Regions from separate parts of the Priestia sp. 179-F W1.4 NHS genome, predicted to be linked through region 3. Evidence: predicted binding sites of a transcription regulator. Region 3 holds the regulator's gene; each other region holds the start of a gene.
The links. Region 3 encodes Rex, which represses fermentation and respiration genes when NADH is low (regulators of the CRP and FNR family bind a similar motif). Its sites were predicted from a motif close to TTGTGAAATATTTCACAA; they were not measured.

Region 1 (4,718 bases), on a different contig from region 3:
TTGTGCTTTCAAGAGACAGCACAGAAATATTCGTTACTTCTGAGCCCGTGCCGGAAGTTGTGGGAATTAAAATTTTAGGAAGACCTTTTTTTGAAATTTGTTTTGTACCAGTTAAGTTCAAGTATTCTTCTACAGCTCCGTCGTGAACGGCTAAAACGGCCGTAAGTTTTGCTAAATCTAATGCGCTGCCGCCGCCAACGCCAATGACTAAATCAAATTTTCGGCTTTTTGCGTAGGATACGAGTTTTTCACCGAGTGCTAAAGGCGGCTCTGGTGCCGTATCTGCATATACATCTACTTCGTATCCATTTTTAATGAGGGGAGAACTCACTTTATCCACAAGTCCAATGTCTTTTAACACGGGATCTGTGACAATTAAAATATGAGCAGGGTGATATTTTTTTACTTCCGGAAGCAGTTGCTGAAGTGATCCCCATCCTGTGTAGCTGAGAGGGGTGAAAACTAGTTTTGAAATGGTCATTTGTTTGCCCTCCGATTTATAGAAAATTTTTTTTATATTAAGCAGCTGCTTGATTTCATTCGTAATAACCTTCAGTAGATTTGCGGAACTGCTGAAATTGATTTGCATCGTGGCCAAACCAAACTTGCGAATTAGTTTCGTAGGCTAGACGGCGTATACGTTCAACTGTGTTTGCATATCCAAGAGAGTCGTAGATAATACCGGGTGGTTTAACAGGAGGACCATAGCTCTCAGCTGTATAGATTGTATCAGATGCTAAGATAATGCCACCTGTTTCAGGCAAATGAACATGAAGACCAAGCATACCCCAAGCATGTCCGCTTCCAAAATTCAAGACATTAATTCCTTCTGCCAGTTTGATGGTATCTTCGTTTCGTTTAATCGTTTTCCAACGAAGGTCATTTTTTATCCAGGCGTCAATGTCAGCCCAAATGTAAGCACCTTCTTTTTGATTGCGTGCATAAGACTGAAGAGTGCCGTTTAACTCATCTTCATGAACGATAACAGTGGCGTTAGTGAACAATTCTAAGCAGCCGGCATGATCAAGATGAAGGTGGGAGGCAACAACAAATTTAATTTCTTTAGGGTCAACCCCTAATTGTTCTAATCGATTTGGTAAATAACATTCTTCTGTAGCGGAGTAAGGAAACATTTGTTGAGTTGTTTCAGTCCAACGCCCTTGTGGTCCCATTGATTCAGGGTTGCAGGCTGTATCAAACAGAATTTTCCCTTCAGGATGATCAATTAATACAGTATAAATTGGAAACTCTACAAATTCCGTGGGTGCCTGAGGGTTCTTAACAGTTGCTGGGTTATGCATTGCAAGCATCCAGTTTTTATCCATTTGCATCGAGCCGTTGTCCATCACATAAAGCTTTGGGTTAGGTTTGATAATATTACACATATAATAGCCTCCTAAACGTAGTTGAATTTTTGTTTGCGCTTTCAAAATAGCTTTATACTACATTTACCCTATATGCTGGAGAGAATAATCCTTTTTAAAATGGATAGACTCTTTCCTATTCTTTCAACATACTAAACTGCAATTTTTATGCCAGTATTTGAAAAGTAAATATTAGCGCCGTTTTCCTTGGTTCTTATAACCAAGTGCTGAAAAAATTCACCGCTTTTAGAAGGAAAAAGGCTATTGTGCATTGAATGGTTAGTGGTGAAAAGTTTCACCATATGTTGGCGGGAATTCACCATAAGAAAGGAATGCGAAACAATGACTTCTTTTAAAGGGAAAAAAGATTTGACGAACGAAACGTTACAGGCCATCATTGAATTCTCTACGGACGGAATATATGTAGTAAATAAAAAGGGAATAACGATATATGTAAATGAAGCTTATGAAAAAATCACAGGAACAAATAAACGAGACGTATTAGGAAAGCATATGCAAACCGTTATCGATGAAGGATATATTGATCAATCTGTTTCCCTACTTGTGTTAGTAGAAAAACAGCAGCGCTCTATTATGCAAACTATTTCAAGCGAAAGAGACGTTATGGTAACAGGAAATCCAGTGTTTAACAAACAAGGTGAAATAGAGCTCGTTGTGACCACTGTACAGGATATTACACAGTTAAACGCAGTTAAAAAAGAGCTGTTAAAGGTAAAAGAGTTTTCGCATATGAATGCAAATAAATACGCTGTGAAAGTGAATGGGTCGGAACAGCCCCTAGTGTTTCAAAGCAATAGGATGAACTTAGTTTATCAGCAAGCCAAACGAGTAGCTCCGTTTCCTACAAGTATTCTTCTATCAGGTCCCTCAGGATCCGGAAAAGAAGTAGTCGCTAACCTTATTCACGATTCAAGCGATAGAAACAATCAGCCATTTATTAAAGTGAACTGCGGAGCCATTCCTGAGCCGTTGCTAGAATCGGAGTTGTTCGGCTATGAAAAGGGAGCTTTTACTGGCGCTCGAACAGAAGGGAAAATAGGACTGTTAGAACTCGCTGATGGCGGAACCTTGATGCTTGATGAAATTGGTGAAATGCCGATTTCCTTGCAAGTGAAACTGCTTCGAGTGTTACAGGAAAAGCAGGTACAGAAAATTGGAGGAACTAAAACAAAAAGTATCGATATACGAATCATTTCGGCAACAAATCAACATCTAGGAGAGCTTATTAAAAAGGGGAGGTTTCGTGAAGATTTATACTACCGTTTAAAGGTAGTCGAAATCAGCCTTCCGCCTCTATCTCAACGTAAAGAGGATATCAGTTTACTGGTTGATCATTATGTTTCCTACTTTTGCAGCTTGTATTACGTCCAAAAGCGCATATCAAATAAAGCGAAGCAAGTATTAGAAGCTTACCAATGGCCAGGAAATGTAAGAGAGCTTCGGAATATGGTGGAGAATATGATTGTGTCTATTCCTGGAGAAACAATTGAAGCTCATCATTTACCTTTTCATACTTATCATGAAGATGAAAAATGTGATTATTTACCTCTAAAAAAGAAAGTGGAGCAGTTTGAACAGCGACTCGTTAAAGAGACTATTCAACATTGTCCATCACTCCGGCAGGCAGCGAAAGAATTAGGTATCGATCATTCTACTTTGATAAAGAAACTAAAAAGATGGGAATGTAAAGAAAGAGAGGAGCAGGCTTGAGATATGTAACAAAAGAATTAGCTCAGAAAATTGTCGGTAGAACAATGGAGATTATTGATTGCAACATTAACGTGATGAACGAAAAAGGAGTCATTATTGGTTCTGGTGACAAAAAGCGAATGGACCAAATTCACGAAGGAGCGCTAATGGTATTAAAAAGCGGCAGTTCTTACGAAATTACTCAGCAGCAGGCTGACTCGCTGCGCGGAGCCAAACCGGGCGTGAATTTGCCTATTTTCTTTAACGGAGAAATTGTTGGAGTCGTGGGATTAACAGGACTGCCAGAACAGATTCGTAATTACGGAGAGCTTGTGCGTATGGCTGCTGAAATGATTTTTCAAGAAATGATTTTAATAGAGGAAATTCAGTGGGATGAACGATTAAAAGAAGAGGTGGTTCATCAGCTTCTTCAACAAGAAGAGCCGCTGGATTCCTTATTTTTTGAACGAGCGAATCGGTTTAATATTAACTTATACCTTCCAAGAATGGCACTAATTATTAAAGCTGAAAATCGCCATGAAGTTATGAAGGTTGTAAAGAAATACATAGCTAATAATGATCTATACGCTATGCTTCCAGACGGAGTGGTTTTATTGAAATCTATAGAAGCGGGCAGCGCTAGCAGCTATGCTGAACAGCTGGAAAAACAGCTTCGTGCGTCTGGTATGGTGTGTAAGTTATCTGCAGGATCTGTTCAAGCTGACTTTAAAGGCCTTCATGTATCGTATCAGCAGGCGAAAGATACGCTTGCTGTTGGTTCAAAGCTTCATCCAGAAGCTGATTTCTACAGCTATTCGGATTATCAAATTCCCGTACTGTTACGTCAACGCGCCGGTTTTCAAGAAAATCATGATCTGTTGCAATACTATGAAAAGCTTAAGGAATATGATAAGAAAAAAGAGCTTATCGAAACGTTAACGATCTACATAGAAGAAAATGGCGAAGGAAGCACGGCAGCTAAAAAGCTTTTTATTCATCGGAATACGCTAAGCTACCGTCTAGATAAAATTCAAGATATCACGGGAAAAGATCCAAGGAAAGTAAAAGACCTTCTCGAACTGTATGTAGCGCTACTGCTATCTAAAATTTCATAATTGTGCACGTGCATAAAAGATCTTGCGATAGCAAGGTCTCTTTTTGTTGAAGTGACTAATGAAAGAATTAAAGGTAGCGCTTACAATTAGCACTGGGGATAGAAGAAATAAGAAAGGGGATGCTTTATGGACGTTCAAGTAAGCGCATTAGGCGCTATTTGTGCATTAGTAATTGCTATTATATTAATCTTAAAGAAAGTGGCTCCAGCATACGGAATGATAGCCGGAGCTTTAATTGGAGGACTGATTGGCGGAGTTAATATCGCTGATACCGTTAATTTAATGATTGAAGGGGCACAAGGCATCATTCCCGCAGTACTGCGGATTCTTGCAGCCGGTATATTGGCCGGGGTATTAATAGAATCAGGTGCTGCAGCGGTTATAGCAGAAACCATTGTAAAAAAACTAGGGGAAACAAAAGCGCTTTTAGCTCTAGCGCTAGCCACACTCATTCTTACGACAGTAGGTGTGTTTGTGGATGTGGCTGTCATCACAGTGGCGCCTATTGCTTTAGCCATTGCTAAACGTA
Region 2 (4,718 bases), on a different contig from region 3:
GTGCCGCTAAACCAATCGCAATTGCAGATGCTATTAAACCCATTTTATAAAGTCCTCCCTTAATATATATGATTTTGTTTAACTAAGTTTTGTTTTGTCCAAATTGGGTATTACTTGAACAAAGCTTTATAAATTAATGGTCGCTACTCACTTTGTGAGATAAATAAACCATCGTTAACATTGTGAAAATGAAGGCCTGAATTGCGCCTACAAAAATACTGAATCCTTGCCATAAAAGCATTGGGATAGCAGCTCCAATTGTACCTAGGAAGCCTGTTGTTGCTAAACCAGCTAGCAAGCTTAACAAAATTTCCCCAGCATAAATATTACCGTAAAGACGAAGGCCAAGCGTTAACGTATTGGCAAACTCCTCGATAATCTTAAGCGGGAATAAAAATGCCATTGGCTTGAAGTAATCTTTCGTGTATGCAGAGAAACCTCGCATTTTAATACCATAATAATGTGATAGTACAACTACCATAACGGCTAACGTCAGCGTAATTGCTGGATCAGCGGTTGGCGATTTCCACCATAAGTTATGGTCAATCACGATGGCGAATGGAAGACCCAACATATTTGACACAAAAATGTACATAAGTAAAGTTACACCTAGCGTCAAAAAGCGGCCACCTGTTTTCCAATCCATATTGCTATTAACGAGTCCTTTAACAAAATCTAAGACCCATTCAATAAAGTTTTGTGCACCGCTTGGCTTCATAGCAAGAGTACGAGTACATAAAACTGCAATTAAGAATACAATAACAGAAGCTACGGTAACCATAAGCAAGTTACTTTGACTAAAAGTAAGGCCTAGAAACTCTATAGTTGGTGATTCATGACCCAACTGTGTTCACCTCTCTTTCTATCTTCTACGCATATTTTGAACAACTAAATCTATGATAATGACAACATAATACGTCATTAATCCCACAACTACACTAATAATATGAAAGGTTTTTGGATAAGAGATGGTAATCACAACTGCGAGAGCAGCTGTTGCAAATCTTACAACAGTCCCAATTGAACGGGGCTTTTTCCCCTCATCCAACGCCTGTCCAAACTGCTCAAACTTTCTTACTAAGTTCCACAAATTATACAAACTCAGGGCGGTTCCTAAAATTAAACCTGCAAAAACAGCCTTATAACTTGTAAATCCCCAGCCGAGAACGTATAATGCTAACAAATACAATATGTATGAACGAAGTCTTGGAAAAACGTGCTGCAAATCCTGCATGAATTATTAATCTCCTGAAAAAAAATGGTGGACTGTCCGCAGCATCATAAAAACACCTGCTGCTAGCCCTGAAAGAAGGCCTAAAATCAAAAATAGTGGTTCGGTGTCAAGCCATTGATCAGCCCATCTTCCAGAGAATAAGCCAATTAAGACTGAACCTGCTAACTGTGATAGAATGATTGACACTAATGCCATCGCTTGCAAAGGATGACGGTTGCGATCTTTCATAAGCTCATACCCCTTTTGCAAAATTTTCTTTTTTCCGAATTCTCTATCGTTTTCATAGCTCAATATATGATAGAAAGGCAAAAAAAATTGCTAAAAAAGGTAAAAACAGCTAATAAAATACGCAGAAATATCAACGGTTTTCACAGGTTGAAAACCTTATCATTTATATTCCCTGTAAGCATACAATAGCGTATATTTAATGTCAATGTGTTTAAGCTAAAAACTTCACAATCTCTTCTTATTGTTCACATTTCTGCCACACATAAAACCTCTTCAAATGAAAACATTTAAAGAGGTTCATTCAATCGTTATTGTACTGTGTACAACCTGCTCTTGTCTATGCTTTTTCACAAATGCAAATATTTGGTACACTCCTGGTACAAGCGATTCATCAATCGTTATTTTTCGTTTTCTCATGCCTCTTTCTACATCCACGTCAACATCTAAATACGATACAAACTGTAAAGACTGCTTATCAAAAAGAGCGACGCCTAACTGATCTGCTCCTTCAGGCAAAAACAGTTCATAGCTATACGTATTTTTCTCTTTTTCCGCTGCTACTTGCAATCCCATGACACGAGGATAATCTGGAATGCTAATCATATACATATAGGGAAGCGAAAATGTTTCACGTGAATCATTTATTTCCAAATATCCGTCATATATACCTTTATTTTTAAAACGGGGCTGCACCGATAAAGTGACAGCTATCTCTTTTGTCTGACGGGGTGGCACCGTGACGGGTAATGGAACATCCCAGTTCACTCCTTCATCCCTTTTTGGAACGTTTAAGCGATACGTTTTTGCTTTATCAGACTGGTTATCAATTTTAAAAGATAAAACTTTCTTTGATGGACGCGTAAAAATACCAAAAGATAAAGAAGATGGATAAAACAAAGATTCTGCTGTGACGGCTTTTGCTATTTGAATTCTTCCCGCTCCTTGTTCATATACGCGATACGTTTGACCGTTTAGCTGCTTCATTACTTTACTGGTGTTCATCAATGAAGCTTTGACTTGTTCAGGAGACCAGTTCGGGTGAGCTTGTAAAATCAGCGCACACGCTCCAGCTACATGGGGCGCAGCCATACTTGTGCCATGCATGCGTTCATATCCTCCAGGAACTGTACTATTAATGAAGTAACCTGGTGCGACGACGTCTGGTTTGATTCCCCAAGTAGTCGTTACAGGCCCTCTTGAACTGAAAGATGTGAGCAAGTCTTGCACCACTTGCTGCCCAGTGCGTAAGTACGGTTGTTGAGACTGAATGTGTTGGCTAATGGTGTCACCGCTTTTTTTACTTACCCATATCACGGGAATATTTACTGACTCTTTTAGTTTACTGACTATGCTTTTTTCTGTCGGGCTATATAAAATAACCGCTTTTGCTCCCGCCTGTTCAGCTTGTTTAATCTTTTTTTGAACCGCATTTCCTTCTGCTTTTAGCAAAATGACGTTACCCGACGCATGCTTTTGCTCTTTGGAATCTTCTTCATTTATTACACGCAGCGTTTGATTAAACGTCCATGGACGAGACCCTTCTACTGGTGCCATCATAATTTTTTCTTTGTTAAATCCAATTGTTAGAAATTGAACTGTTGTCGGAGAAACAGAAGCGCCAACGGAAATAGCTTTTCCCGCTGTACCCGGAGAGCCCACCGTCCATAAACCTGGACCTGAATTGCCGCTAGATGTAACCGTTACAATTCCTTTTTCAACAGCTCGATCTAACGCTAAGCTTGTTGGTAAATCAGGGCCATTCACATCATTTCCTAATGATAAATTAATAATATCTACATCATCTTGAATTGCTTTTTCAATAGCTAGAATAACACTTTCAGACGTTCCAGCTCCTCCAGGTCCAAGAGCTCGGTATGCATAGATTTCCGCTTGAGGTGCTACGCCTTTAATATTCCCATTCGCTGCAATAATACCAGCTACATGAGTACCGTGCAGAGTCGGTTCTCCTTGCTCACGAGTGGTTTCCATCGGCTCATAATCTTCATCTATTACATCGTAACCCCCTCTGTAGGTTTGTTTTAAATCAGGGTGAGAATAATCAACCCCCGTATCGATAACACCTACTTTGATCCCTTTTCCTGTTAAACGCTGATTGTGAGTATCAAACAAGCCTCTTACCTGTTCTGAGCCAATGAACGTTACGCTATTTTCTTCTGTAACCTGATAGTTTTTAATAGAATGTGAACTAATAATAGATGGATTCTGAGATAGTTTTTCCAAATCCGAGATGGAGCCGTTTAATGAAAGTCCTGTAAACACCGTGTGAAATTCGCTCTTAATCTTTATATTAGGATAATTTTTTTGTAGCTGACTTTTAAATTTCGTGAATTTTTCTTTTTTAATCATCACAATGATTGATTTTTCCTGATGATTCATTTCTTGTTTTATAGAAGGAAATGTCGGATTGAGCGACATTTGCCCTCCCCCACTCCCCAATATAAAGCTAATCATTAACCATTTAATCCACATAAAAAAACACCTCTCACACTATCGTGTCTCAAAGAGACGCTTTTCATGTGAAAGGTGTTTAGAAATCTTACGAAAGCGGATTAAAAGCTTCCGGTCTGTTTTCACGGCGGTTGAAATAGTAGCTAATAGCATCACAAATGCGTTTAGAAGCTAAGCCGTCTCCGTAAGGATTCGATGCTTGTGACATTTGCTTATATACGCCTTCATCTATTAACAGCTCTTTTGCTAGCGTATAAATCGTTTCTTCTTCCGTGCCTGCTAGTTTGAGCGTTCCTGCTTCAATTCCTTCCGGGCGCTCTGTTGTATCGCGAAGTACCAATACAGGTACGCCTAATGAAGGAGCTTCTTCTTGAACACCGCCCGAATCTGTCAAAATAATATGAGCGCGCTCAGCGAAGTTATGGAAGTCAATTACATCTAATGGTTCAATTAAATGAATGCGCGGGTCATTTCCTAAGATATCGTTTGCTGTTTCTCTAACTACTGGATTCAAATGAACAGGATACACAACTTGCACATCTTCATGTTCATCTACAATACGCTTAACAGCACGGAACATATTTTTCATTGGTTCGCCTAAATTTTCGCGGCGATGTGCCGTTAACAAAATAAGACGATCATCTCCCAATTTCGTTAACACTTCATGCTCATATGTCTCTTTTACTGTTGTTTTTAACGCATCGATAGCTGTATTTCCAGTCACAAAGATTCGCTCTTCTTTTTTGTTCTCTGCTTGCAAATTAGCTGCAGACTTATCTGTTGGAGC
Region 3 (4,718 bases):
AATAATATGTATGTTACAATACGAGCAAGAAGAAATTACTAACTTTACAGTACTTCTTCGACATATATACATAAAAACCTTTTAAAGGAGTATAGAAGATTGGAAAAACGTTATTGGTATGTTATCCTCACCTACATCCTTATGCAGTTTTCAGGAGTTGTTGGTATACCGCTGTTAAAATTAACAGGAATGTTTGATGACTATCCAGTTCGAACAGCGAATGTCATGCTTTTGACTTATTGGACTATCATTAGCTTTATCCTTGGTTTACTTATTGTCTTACTGCTGCTGCGCCGTGACATGTCCATGCGTATAGAACATGCTGGAAAAACGATTGCTGTTGTCTGGTCAGTCCTTGGGGTGTTTCTCGCTATGGCTGGTCAAGCTGTAGCAGGTATGATTGAGCACGCTCTTGGCATTACCCAAGTATCTGAAAACACACAAAATATTGTTAATCTTGTTAAAGCAACGCCGTTCCTTATTGTCGTTACGTCTGTTATTGGACCAATACTAGAAGAGATTATTTTCCGAAAGATTATTTTTGGTTCTCTTCACAAACGATACAATTTCTTTATCTCTGCATTTATTAGTTCCCTTATTTTCGCTGCGGTACACTGGGATTTTAAACATTTACTTGTGTATACAGCTATGGGATTTGTATTTGCATTCCTTTATGCAAGGACGAGACTAATTGTTGTACCTATTATTGCTCATGTTTTGATGAATACAATCGTTATTTTATCTCAAACTATTTTTGCAGATAAAATTATAGAAATGCAAAAACAAGCAGAACAAATGCAGTTCATTTTTGGAGGCATGTTTTTATGAAGAATATCCCTTTAACACGAGGGTTTATTTATATTATTATGGGGATTTTATTCACCTACTTGGCAATTCAAAATGCCCAGGAAACCGTCTGGAATTTCCCCACAATCTTATTTGCACTCGTAGCCGCATTCGATTTCAGGTTTGCGGTTCGCATCTTTATCTTGCACTACAAAATTAAAAAATTGCAGCAGCAATATAAAAATCAAGATGATTCATCCAAATAAAAAAACCACTGTTTCAGTGGTTTTTTTTACATACTAACATCTTCTCTTTCTTGCTCTGCCCTTGCCTTTAACACTTTGCGATACGAAATGCGGGAAATAATGATGCTGATTTCATACAGTATTAAAAGCGGCACTGTCACCATCATGTGCGAGAGCAATTCCGGTGGTGTAATAAGTGCGGCAATAACTAGCAGTACGAAATAGGCATATTTTCGAATTTGAGATAAAAACATAGGCGTTATAATTCCTAAACGCGTCAAAAACATAACGACGACAGGAAGCTGAAACAACAGGCCAAAAGGCAGTGTGAGCTGCATTAAAAAAGAAAAGTATTCATTAATGCCAATCACTTGGTTTACATTCAGCTCATCAGAAACGCGCGTCATAAAATCAACGACAAATGGAAACAACACAAAATAAGAAAAAGAGACACCGCCGATAAAGAGAAAAATGGAAACAGGAATATATCCAAGCGTTACCTTACGCTCTTTTTCATATAAACCAGGACTAATAAATGCCCAAAGTTGATACAGTGCAACAGGAGCTGCAAGTACACAGCCGATAATAACAGCAAATTGCATATAAATCTTAACTGGATCTGTTAACCGAAATGCATTCATCGTTAAATTCTTTGCCTCATCAGCATGCTGTAAATAGACAATAACCTTATCCGCTATAAAAAAGCCGCCAATTGTGGCAATCACAAAGAAAAATAAAACAATTAAAATGCGTTTTCGCAGCTCTCCTATATGATCATATATTGACATTTCTTGTTCGGTCATACTATGATCACCCTTTTACTCTTTGTCATCTACTTGACGCTGTTTATCTTTTTCACGATCTTCTGATGCACCGCTAGCGGCATGCTTAAACTCTCTAAGCGTTTGGCCCACTGATCTTCCTAGCTCCGGTAACCGTTTCGGTCCAAAAATAAGCAGTGCTACAATCGCAATAATAATCCAACTGCCTGCTCCAATCCCCATATTCCCACTCTCCTTATTAATTTAGACTTAAGGAAATCGTAACACAGTCCGCCTTATTCAACAGGATAATTTTTCAAAAAGTAGACGAGCGACTGTAATTCTACAGCAAGATCAATATGATGGAGTCGAATCTCATCCGGTACGTTTAAGCGTGCAGGAGTAAAGTTTAAAATTCCTTTAATTCCGCAACTCACTAAACGATCAGTAATTTGCTGAGCAACAGTGGCAGGAACGGTTAAAATCGCTACTGAGATGTCATCACTCATATAATCTTCCAATTGGTCAAGATGATAAACCGGCACGTCGCCTACTTTCGTACCTACTTTATCTTCTATCACATCAAAAGCGCACTCAATTTTGGTGTTATTATTTTTAATAAAATTATAATTTAAAAAGGCCGTTCCTAGATTCCCTACGCCAATCAGTGCTACTTTCGTTACTTCATCTTGGTCTAACGTTTTACGGAAAAATGTAAGTAAATAATTCACATTGTAGCCGTATCCCTTTTTTCCTAATGCACCAAAGTAAGAAAAGTCCCGACGAATAGTAGCAGAATCCACTTTCACTGCCTCACTTAACTCCGCTGATGACACACGCTGTTTACCAGAAGCATGCAAATTTTTCAAAAAACGATAATAAAGCGGCAATCGCTTAGCCGTTGCTTGTGGTATTTTTAATTGTTCAGTGTTCACGTTGTACCCCCTCAGTTCATGTATGTCATTACTAACATTTTCAAGTCATATTGCATTACCTTTCACAAAGCATCAACCGCTTTGAGGTAGCGCTTCCAATTCTCTCTCTTTTCTCATGTTTTATATATACTCCGCTTCACACCTCGACGGCTTTTGTCTATTCAGCACTCCTTAAAGTCGGTATGTAGAACGAAGCAATTAGCCCTTCAAAGGATCGGTTTGTTAGTCATGACGGATTTTTTTACATCCATCATAGATAAGTTCAGAGATGCACTTATCTCTTATTTTAACATAGTATCCTGTATAAAATGTGCAGGTAAAATCATTTTATTTCATGAATCAAAACATTCGCTTCATCATTTGTCCTTGTCCCTCTACAAATTACAAACGCTTGTAGGAAGAACTTGTAGTTAAAAATATGTTAAAATACACTATGGATATACTACTAGAGGTGAAAAAATGATTATTCTACAATTGAACGGTATTACAAAATACTATGGGGCAGAACCCATTTTATCGAATATAAAGTTAGAAGTACAATCAAAAGACCGCATTGCCCTAGTGGGACGAAACGGTGCTGGTAAATCAACTTTATTAAAAATTATTGCTGAGCAGCTTTCCTATGACAGCGGAGAAATTATTAAACCTAAGGGTGTTTCCATTGATTATATGGGACAAGATACAGTTCTTGAGTCAACACTCTCCATATGGGAAGAAATGATGACTGTCTTTGCTCCATTAAAGAAGATGGAAAAAGAATTACGTACGCTTGAAACGAAGATGGGTGATCCAGACATTTTTAATGATTCAGTTCAATACGAAAAACTAACCAAAGAGTATGATCAGCTTCAAGTAACGTTTAAAGATTTAGGCGGCTATCAGTATGAAGCGGATACACGATCTATTCTTCACGGTTTCCGTTTTTCAAACTTTGACTACAGCACCCCTATTTCCTCCTTAAGCGGTGGACAAAAAACGCGCCTGGCTCTTGCAAAACTGCTTTTAACAAAGCCTGATTTGCTTATTCTGGATGAGCCTACCAACCACTTAGATATTGAAACTTTAGCATGGCTGGAACAGTTTCTGCAAGGGTATGAAGGAGCTATTTTAATCGTTTCACATGATCGTTACTTCCTTGATAAAGTCGTAAATCAAGTGTATGAAGTCGTACAAAAAACAACGGTGAAGTACACGGGCAACTACTCTAAATACCTTGTACAAAAAGCAGAGCGATATGAAAAAGAGTTGCGTCAGTACGAAAAGCAGCAAGATGAAGTCGCAAAGCTGAATGATTTTATTCAGCGAAACATCGCCCGCGCATCGACTACAAAACGTGCGCAAAGCAGACGTAAACAGCTCGATCGAATGGAGTTAATAAATCGACCTAACGAAGGCGAAAAATCAGCTAGTTTTTCGTTTGAAATTGAACGTCAAAGCGGAAATGAAGTCTTAAATCTGGAAGATGTGTCTATCGGATATGATGAACACAACTATGTCGTCCAAGAGGCAAACCTTCGCATTAAAAAAGGGGAAAGCCTTGCATTGGTTGGTCCTAATGGCGTGGGGAAATCAACTTTATTAAAAGGCATTGTGGATAAACTCAGCTTCAAGACTGGAACCATTTCCTTTGGCTCAAATGTAATGGTTGGTTATTACGACCAAGAGCAAGCCAATTTAACGTCTAATAAAACCGTTTTAAATGAACTTTGGGATGACTACCCAGCCAAACCTGAAAAAGAAATCCGTACAGCGCTTGGAAATTTTCTGTTTTCAGGTGATGATGTACTGAAAATCGTTTCCACGCTCAGCGGTGGTGAAAAAGCACGTTTGGCTCTTGCGAAGCTTATGCTTCAAAAAGCTAACTTCTTAATTTTGGATGAACCTACTAACCATCTTGATTTAGATAGCAAACAAGTACTCGAGAATGCGTTAATTGATTACCCAGGGACTCTATTATTTGTTTCACATGACCGTTATTTTATTAATCGTAT
Region 4 (4,718 bases), on a different contig from region 3:
TTCCTTCCTGCTTAACAAAATTAACGATTACATCATTTTCACTATACGTCAGCAAAGAACGACTATACATGTCTAAGTACGTATGAATCGTTTCTTTTAACTCTTTCACTTGACTTTGAGACTGAATCTCTACATCTTTTTCTATTTGTGTTTTGGTAAATTGATAAACAGCCCCTGAAACAACTAATAATAAAATAGCTATAAAAATACTAAAAAATACTACGAGCTTTGCACTTAACCTCTTCATTCCCTCACCCTTCTACAAAAATCTTTATATTACTAATAACGGCTTTTCATTTTCATTTTTAAAGAAGTTTTTGTGATTTATTTCAAATTTCTCCAAAAATAAAACCAGCCCATCCTTTCATAACGAAAGAACGTGCTGGTTTTATTTTTGCTTTTCGTATGCATCAGGTTCAATATGAACAAGCGTATCTTTAATCTGATGCTCATCGTTCATCATATGTTCAATTTGATCAGCAATTTCATGGCTTTTAATAACATTTAAATGGGGATCTACTTTAACAGTTACATCAATCACGACTTGATTACCAAGCTTGCGCGCTTTCACATCTTCTACTTCTTTTACACCTTCTACAAGCCCAATGCTTTCTTTGTAGTGCCCTAACTTTTCTTCATCAAATCCGTCCGTTAAGGAGTGAGCCGCTTCTTTAAAAATCTCGATGGCTGTTTTACAAATAATAATTCCCACAGCAAAAGCAGCTACCACGTCCAGCCAGGGCAGGCCGAATTGTGAGCCGAAAATTCCCACAACAGCCCCTATACTCACAAGTGCATCAGACAAATTATCTTTAGCAACCGCATATAAAGACTGGCTATCAAGTTTTTTAGCAAGCTTACTATTATACCGGTAGACACCACCCATAACAGCAGCCGCTCCAAGACCTATCCAAGCAGCCAGTAAATTAGGCGCTTCAGATTTGTCCATAAATAATGACTGACCCGCGTCGACCAATACTTCTAGTCCTATGACCATCATGATAAAAGAAGCAATAAGTGAAGAGATATGTTCCGCTCTGGAATGTCCATAGGGATGATCATTATCGCGAGGTTTTTTAGAGATTTTTAAGCCGACTAAGACGGCAATTGATGCAATAATATCTGTAACATTGTTAAGACCGTCGGCTTTTAAAGCAGAGGAAGCGGTGACACCCGCAATAATAAGTTTACATGCTGATAAAAAGATATATGATAAGATACTAACCCAAGCGCCTTTTTGGGCTTGCTCATAGTAGTTCTCCATCCCTTCCACTCCTTTATTCAAAATAAGCAAACTTAGTGTAACAAATGGATTTCGTGTGGGTCTATAGAAACATTATTGGCTGTTAACATACAAATAGAGAATGTTAAACTCTTTAGCTTTCTGCAAAACAAGTTGCCTTTACTCAACACTTTAAACGTTTAAGATCTTTCTAAATGTGGCACTTCATGTAGAAGAACCCTTTTTTAAATCGACCTGTAGAATTGTTTACTATTTTTTTAAGGGTGTGATTTTTATCACAGCCGAGGGTATTTATTCTTGTTACACTAACATTGTGAAAAACATCACAAAATAAAATTCAAAGGATGATACAAATGAAAACACAATTTACACCAAAGACACGAAAAGTTGCCGTTATCGGAACTGGTTTTGTTGGCTCAAGCTACGCTTTTTCAATGGTGAATCAAGGTATTGCCAATGAATTAGTGTTAATCGATATGAACAAAGAAAAAGCAGAAGGCGAAGCACGCGATATCAATCATGGAATGCCATTTGCCACACCGATGAAAATCTGGGCTGGAGATTATAAAGACTGCGCTGATGCTGATTTAGTAGTTATTACAGCGGGCGCTAATCAAGCTCCAGGGGAAACGCGCTTAGATCTAGTTGAAAAAAACGTTAAAATTTTTGAATGCATTGTAAAAGATATTATGAACAGCGGATTTGACGGCATCATTTTAGTGGCAACAAATCCAGTTGATATTCTCGCACACGTTACACAAAAAGTATCAGGATTACCAAACGAACGAGTAATTGGTTCAGGAACGATTCTTGACACAGCTCGCTTCCGCTACTTGTTAAGCGACTATTTCGAAGTAGATTCTCGCAACGTCCACGCTTATATTATGGGGGAACATGGAGATACGGAATTTCCTGTTTGGAGCCACGCGCAAATTGGCGGTGTGAAGCTCGAACATTTTATCAATACTGCTGCTATTGAAAAAGAGCCGGATATGCAGCATCTATTCGAACAAACACGCGATGCGGCTTACCATATTATTAATCGAAAAGGAGCGACTTATTACGGAATTGCAATGGGGCTTGTACGCATTACCAAGGCTATTTTAGATGATGAAAATTCTATTTTAACGGTATCTGCTTTATTAGAAGGACAATACGGTATTTCTGATGTGTATATCGGCGTGCCGGCTATCATTAATAAAAACGGCGTGCGCCAAATTATTGAATTGAATTTAACTCCTCACGAACAGCAGCAGCTCGAGCATTCTGCTAGCATTCTTAAGCAAACTCGCGACAGAGCTTTTGTGTAACATCAAAAGATTTTTGCGGGGGACTCCCCCGCTCCCTTGTTTTAAATATGTAGTAGAGGTGTATGAATATGACGTGGACTCAAGTATATAATCCGTTAAATAATATTTGGCTTTCTGCACTAATTGCACTCATCCCCATCATCTTTTTCTTTATTGCTTTAACTCTTTTGAAATTAAAAGGACACATTGCTGCTGGTATTACGGTACTTCTTTCTATGATTATTGCTATTTATTTTTATGATATGCCTGCCTCAATGGTCTTAGGAGCCACAGGCTATGGGTTTTTGTATGCACTTTGGCCCATCAGCTATATTATTATCGGCGCGGTGTTCTTATACAAGCTAACTGTCAAAAGCGGACAGTTTACTACCATTAGGCAATCTATTATTTCAATAACCGATGACCCCCGCTTGCAAATGCTGCTTGTTGCTTTTTCCTTTAATGCTTTTTTAGAAGGAGCAGCAGGATTTGGAGCTCCAATTGCCATTACAGCAGCGCTTCTAGTTGGACTTGGATTCAAACCGTTAAAAGCAGCGGCGCTATGCTTAATTGCTAATACAGCTTCAGGAGCTTTTGGCGCCATGGGGATTCCTGTCATTGTCGCAGGACAAGTATCTGGCATTGATCCAAAAGAAATTGCTCATTTTCTTGGCACGCAGCTTCCGATTATTTCTTTTCTTATCCCTTTTTTACTTGTCTTTATTATGGATGGGATAAAAGGATTAAAAGACGTATGGAAAGCAACGAGCATCACAGCCATTTCCTATGCACTGACGCAGTATTTAACTGTTACATACATCGGCCCTGAACTTCCAAATATCACATCTTCTATTGTGAGTTTGCTTGCTCTTGCTTTTTATATTAAAAGAACAAGCCCGGCAGCAGCTAAAAGCTTCAGCCTGTCACCAAAACAAATTTTAAAGGCTTGGTCTCCTTTTATTCTATTAACGATACTCGTTACGGCTTGGAGCATTTCTTTTGTCAAAACGGCGCTTGAACATCTGAACCTGCTTATTAACGTCCCATTTTTACACAATCACGTAATTAAAGCAGCGCCTTTAGTAAAAGATCCTACGCCTTACGCTGCTGTCTTAAAAATAGACTTATTTGCAGCAACAGGTACGGCAATTCTTATCGCTTGTATCCTTTCAGTTTTCTTGCTTAACGTATCGGCAAAAGTGGCATGGACCACTCTTTTGGAAACCGTAAAAGAACTATCAAGACCTATTATGACGATTATGATGGTCATTGCTTTTGCTTTTATTTCAAATTATTCAGGACAGTCCTCTACACTTGGATTGGCACTCGCTACATCAGCTGCTTATTTTCCATTTTTATCTCCATTTCTTGGCTGGATTGGCGTATTTCTAACGGGGTCTGTCGTATCGAATAATGCGCTGTTCGGCAACTTGCAGCTAACTACAGCTCAGCAAATTAATGTCTTGCCAATTATTCTCGTAGCGGCTAATACTGCCGGCGGCGTGATGGCTAAAATGCTTTCTCCTCAATCAATTGCTGTCGCTGCTGGAGCAGTAGGTTTAGCCGGAAAAGAGGGTGAACTGTTTAAATACACGCTCAAATACAGCATGGGATTTTTGATACTAGGAGGATTTGTTACCTTTTTATTGGCTTGGTGGTTATGATAAAAAACTGCTAAAAATCCTGTTATTACCTTGTTTCTTTCATTTAAACAAACGTTTGATTATATAAAAAAGTCCCCAGTTAGCGCCGGGGATTTTTTTATTCTGAAATAAGTAAACCTATATTGCCAAATTGTTTTCCTTTATCTAATCGTTCGCAAGCTGCAGCTGCCTCTGACAGCGGATAGAATCTATCGACGATTGGTTTAATTTGATGTTTCTCTATAAAATCCATCATGTCCACAAATTCTTCCTGACTTCCCATAGATGTGCCAAGTATATTGAATTGAGGATAAAAAATAGTTCTTAGAGGCAATTCAACTTCATTTCCAGAACTCGCACCAAAATTAACAATTCTTCCATTTGGCTTTAGTATTTCAAAATACGTCGGAAATAAAGCTGCCCCCACACTATCAAGTATGATATCTACTTTTCTATCGTTGATTTCTTCTTTTAGGTTACTTCCACTGTCTAATGCATAATCAGCTCCATACTTTAGGGCTTGCTTTCTTTTTTCATCACTTC

Region 1: ahlS (AhlS family quorum-quenching N-acyl homoserine lactonase) is a predicted target of Rex. The motif match lies at 1,648-1,665, and genes of this name have one in related genera.
Region 2: ACH0CI_RS19260 (AtpZ/AtpI family protein) is a predicted target of Rex. The motif match lies at 1,676-1,693, and genes of this name have one in related genera.
Region 4: ACH0CI_RS24155 (L-lactate dehydrogenase) is a predicted target of Rex. The motif match lies at 1,555-1,572, and genes of this name have one in related genera.

What each region holds. Positions count from the first base shown of each region.
Region 1 covers NZ_JBIQFF010000005.1:274,762-279,479, reverse strand. Annotated here, with positions in the region: gene ACH0CI_RS21925 (iron-containing alcohol dehydrogenase) at 1-481, opposite strand, end outside; gene ahlS (AhlS family quorum-quenching N-acyl homoserine lactonase) at 537-1,385, opposite strand; gene ACH0CI_RS21915 (sigma-54 interaction domain-containing protein) at 1,707-3,095, shown strand; gene ACH0CI_RS21910 (sugar diacid recognition domain-containing protein) at 3,092-4,189, shown strand; gene ACH0CI_RS21905 (GntP family permease) at 4,316-4,718, shown strand, end outside.
Region 2 covers NZ_JBIQFF010000004.1:144,013-148,730, reverse strand. Annotated here, with positions in the region: gene atpE (F0F1 ATP synthase subunit C) at 1-43, opposite strand, end outside; gene atpB (F0F1 ATP synthase subunit A) at 134-844, opposite strand; gene ACH0CI_RS19265 (ATP synthase subunit I) at 863-1,234, opposite strand; gene ACH0CI_RS19260 (AtpZ/AtpI family protein) at 1,241-1,462, opposite strand; gene ACH0CI_RS19255 (S8 family serine peptidase) at 1,760-3,952, opposite strand; gene wecB (non-hydrolyzing UDP-N-acetylglucosamine 2-epimerase) at 4,020-4,718, opposite strand, start outside.
Region 3 covers NZ_JBIQFF010000019.1:10,541-15,258, forward strand. Annotated here, with positions in the region: gene ACH0CI_RS26600 (CPBP family intramembrane glutamic endopeptidase) at 100-828, shown strand; gene ACH0CI_RS26605 (YdiK family protein) at 825-1,052, shown strand; gene tatC (twin-arginine translocase subunit TatC) at 1,079-1,834, opposite strand; gene tatA (twin-arginine translocase TatA/TatE family subunit) at 1,850-2,035, opposite strand; gene ACH0CI_RS26620 (redox-sensing transcriptional repressor Rex) at 2,089-2,727, opposite strand; gene ACH0CI_RS26625 (ABC-F family ATP-binding cassette domain-containing protein) at 3,187-4,718, shown strand, end outside.
Region 4 covers NZ_JBIQFF010000008.1:87,745-92,462, forward strand. Annotated here, with positions in the region: gene ACH0CI_RS24145 (methyl-accepting chemotaxis protein) at 1-247, opposite strand, end outside; gene ACH0CI_RS24150 (cation diffusion facilitator family transporter) at 389-1,264, opposite strand; gene ACH0CI_RS24155 (L-lactate dehydrogenase) at 1,597-2,553, shown strand; gene ACH0CI_RS24160 (lactate permease LctP family transporter) at 2,616-4,196, shown strand; gene ACH0CI_RS24165 (zinc-binding dehydrogenase) at 4,294-4,718, opposite strand, start outside.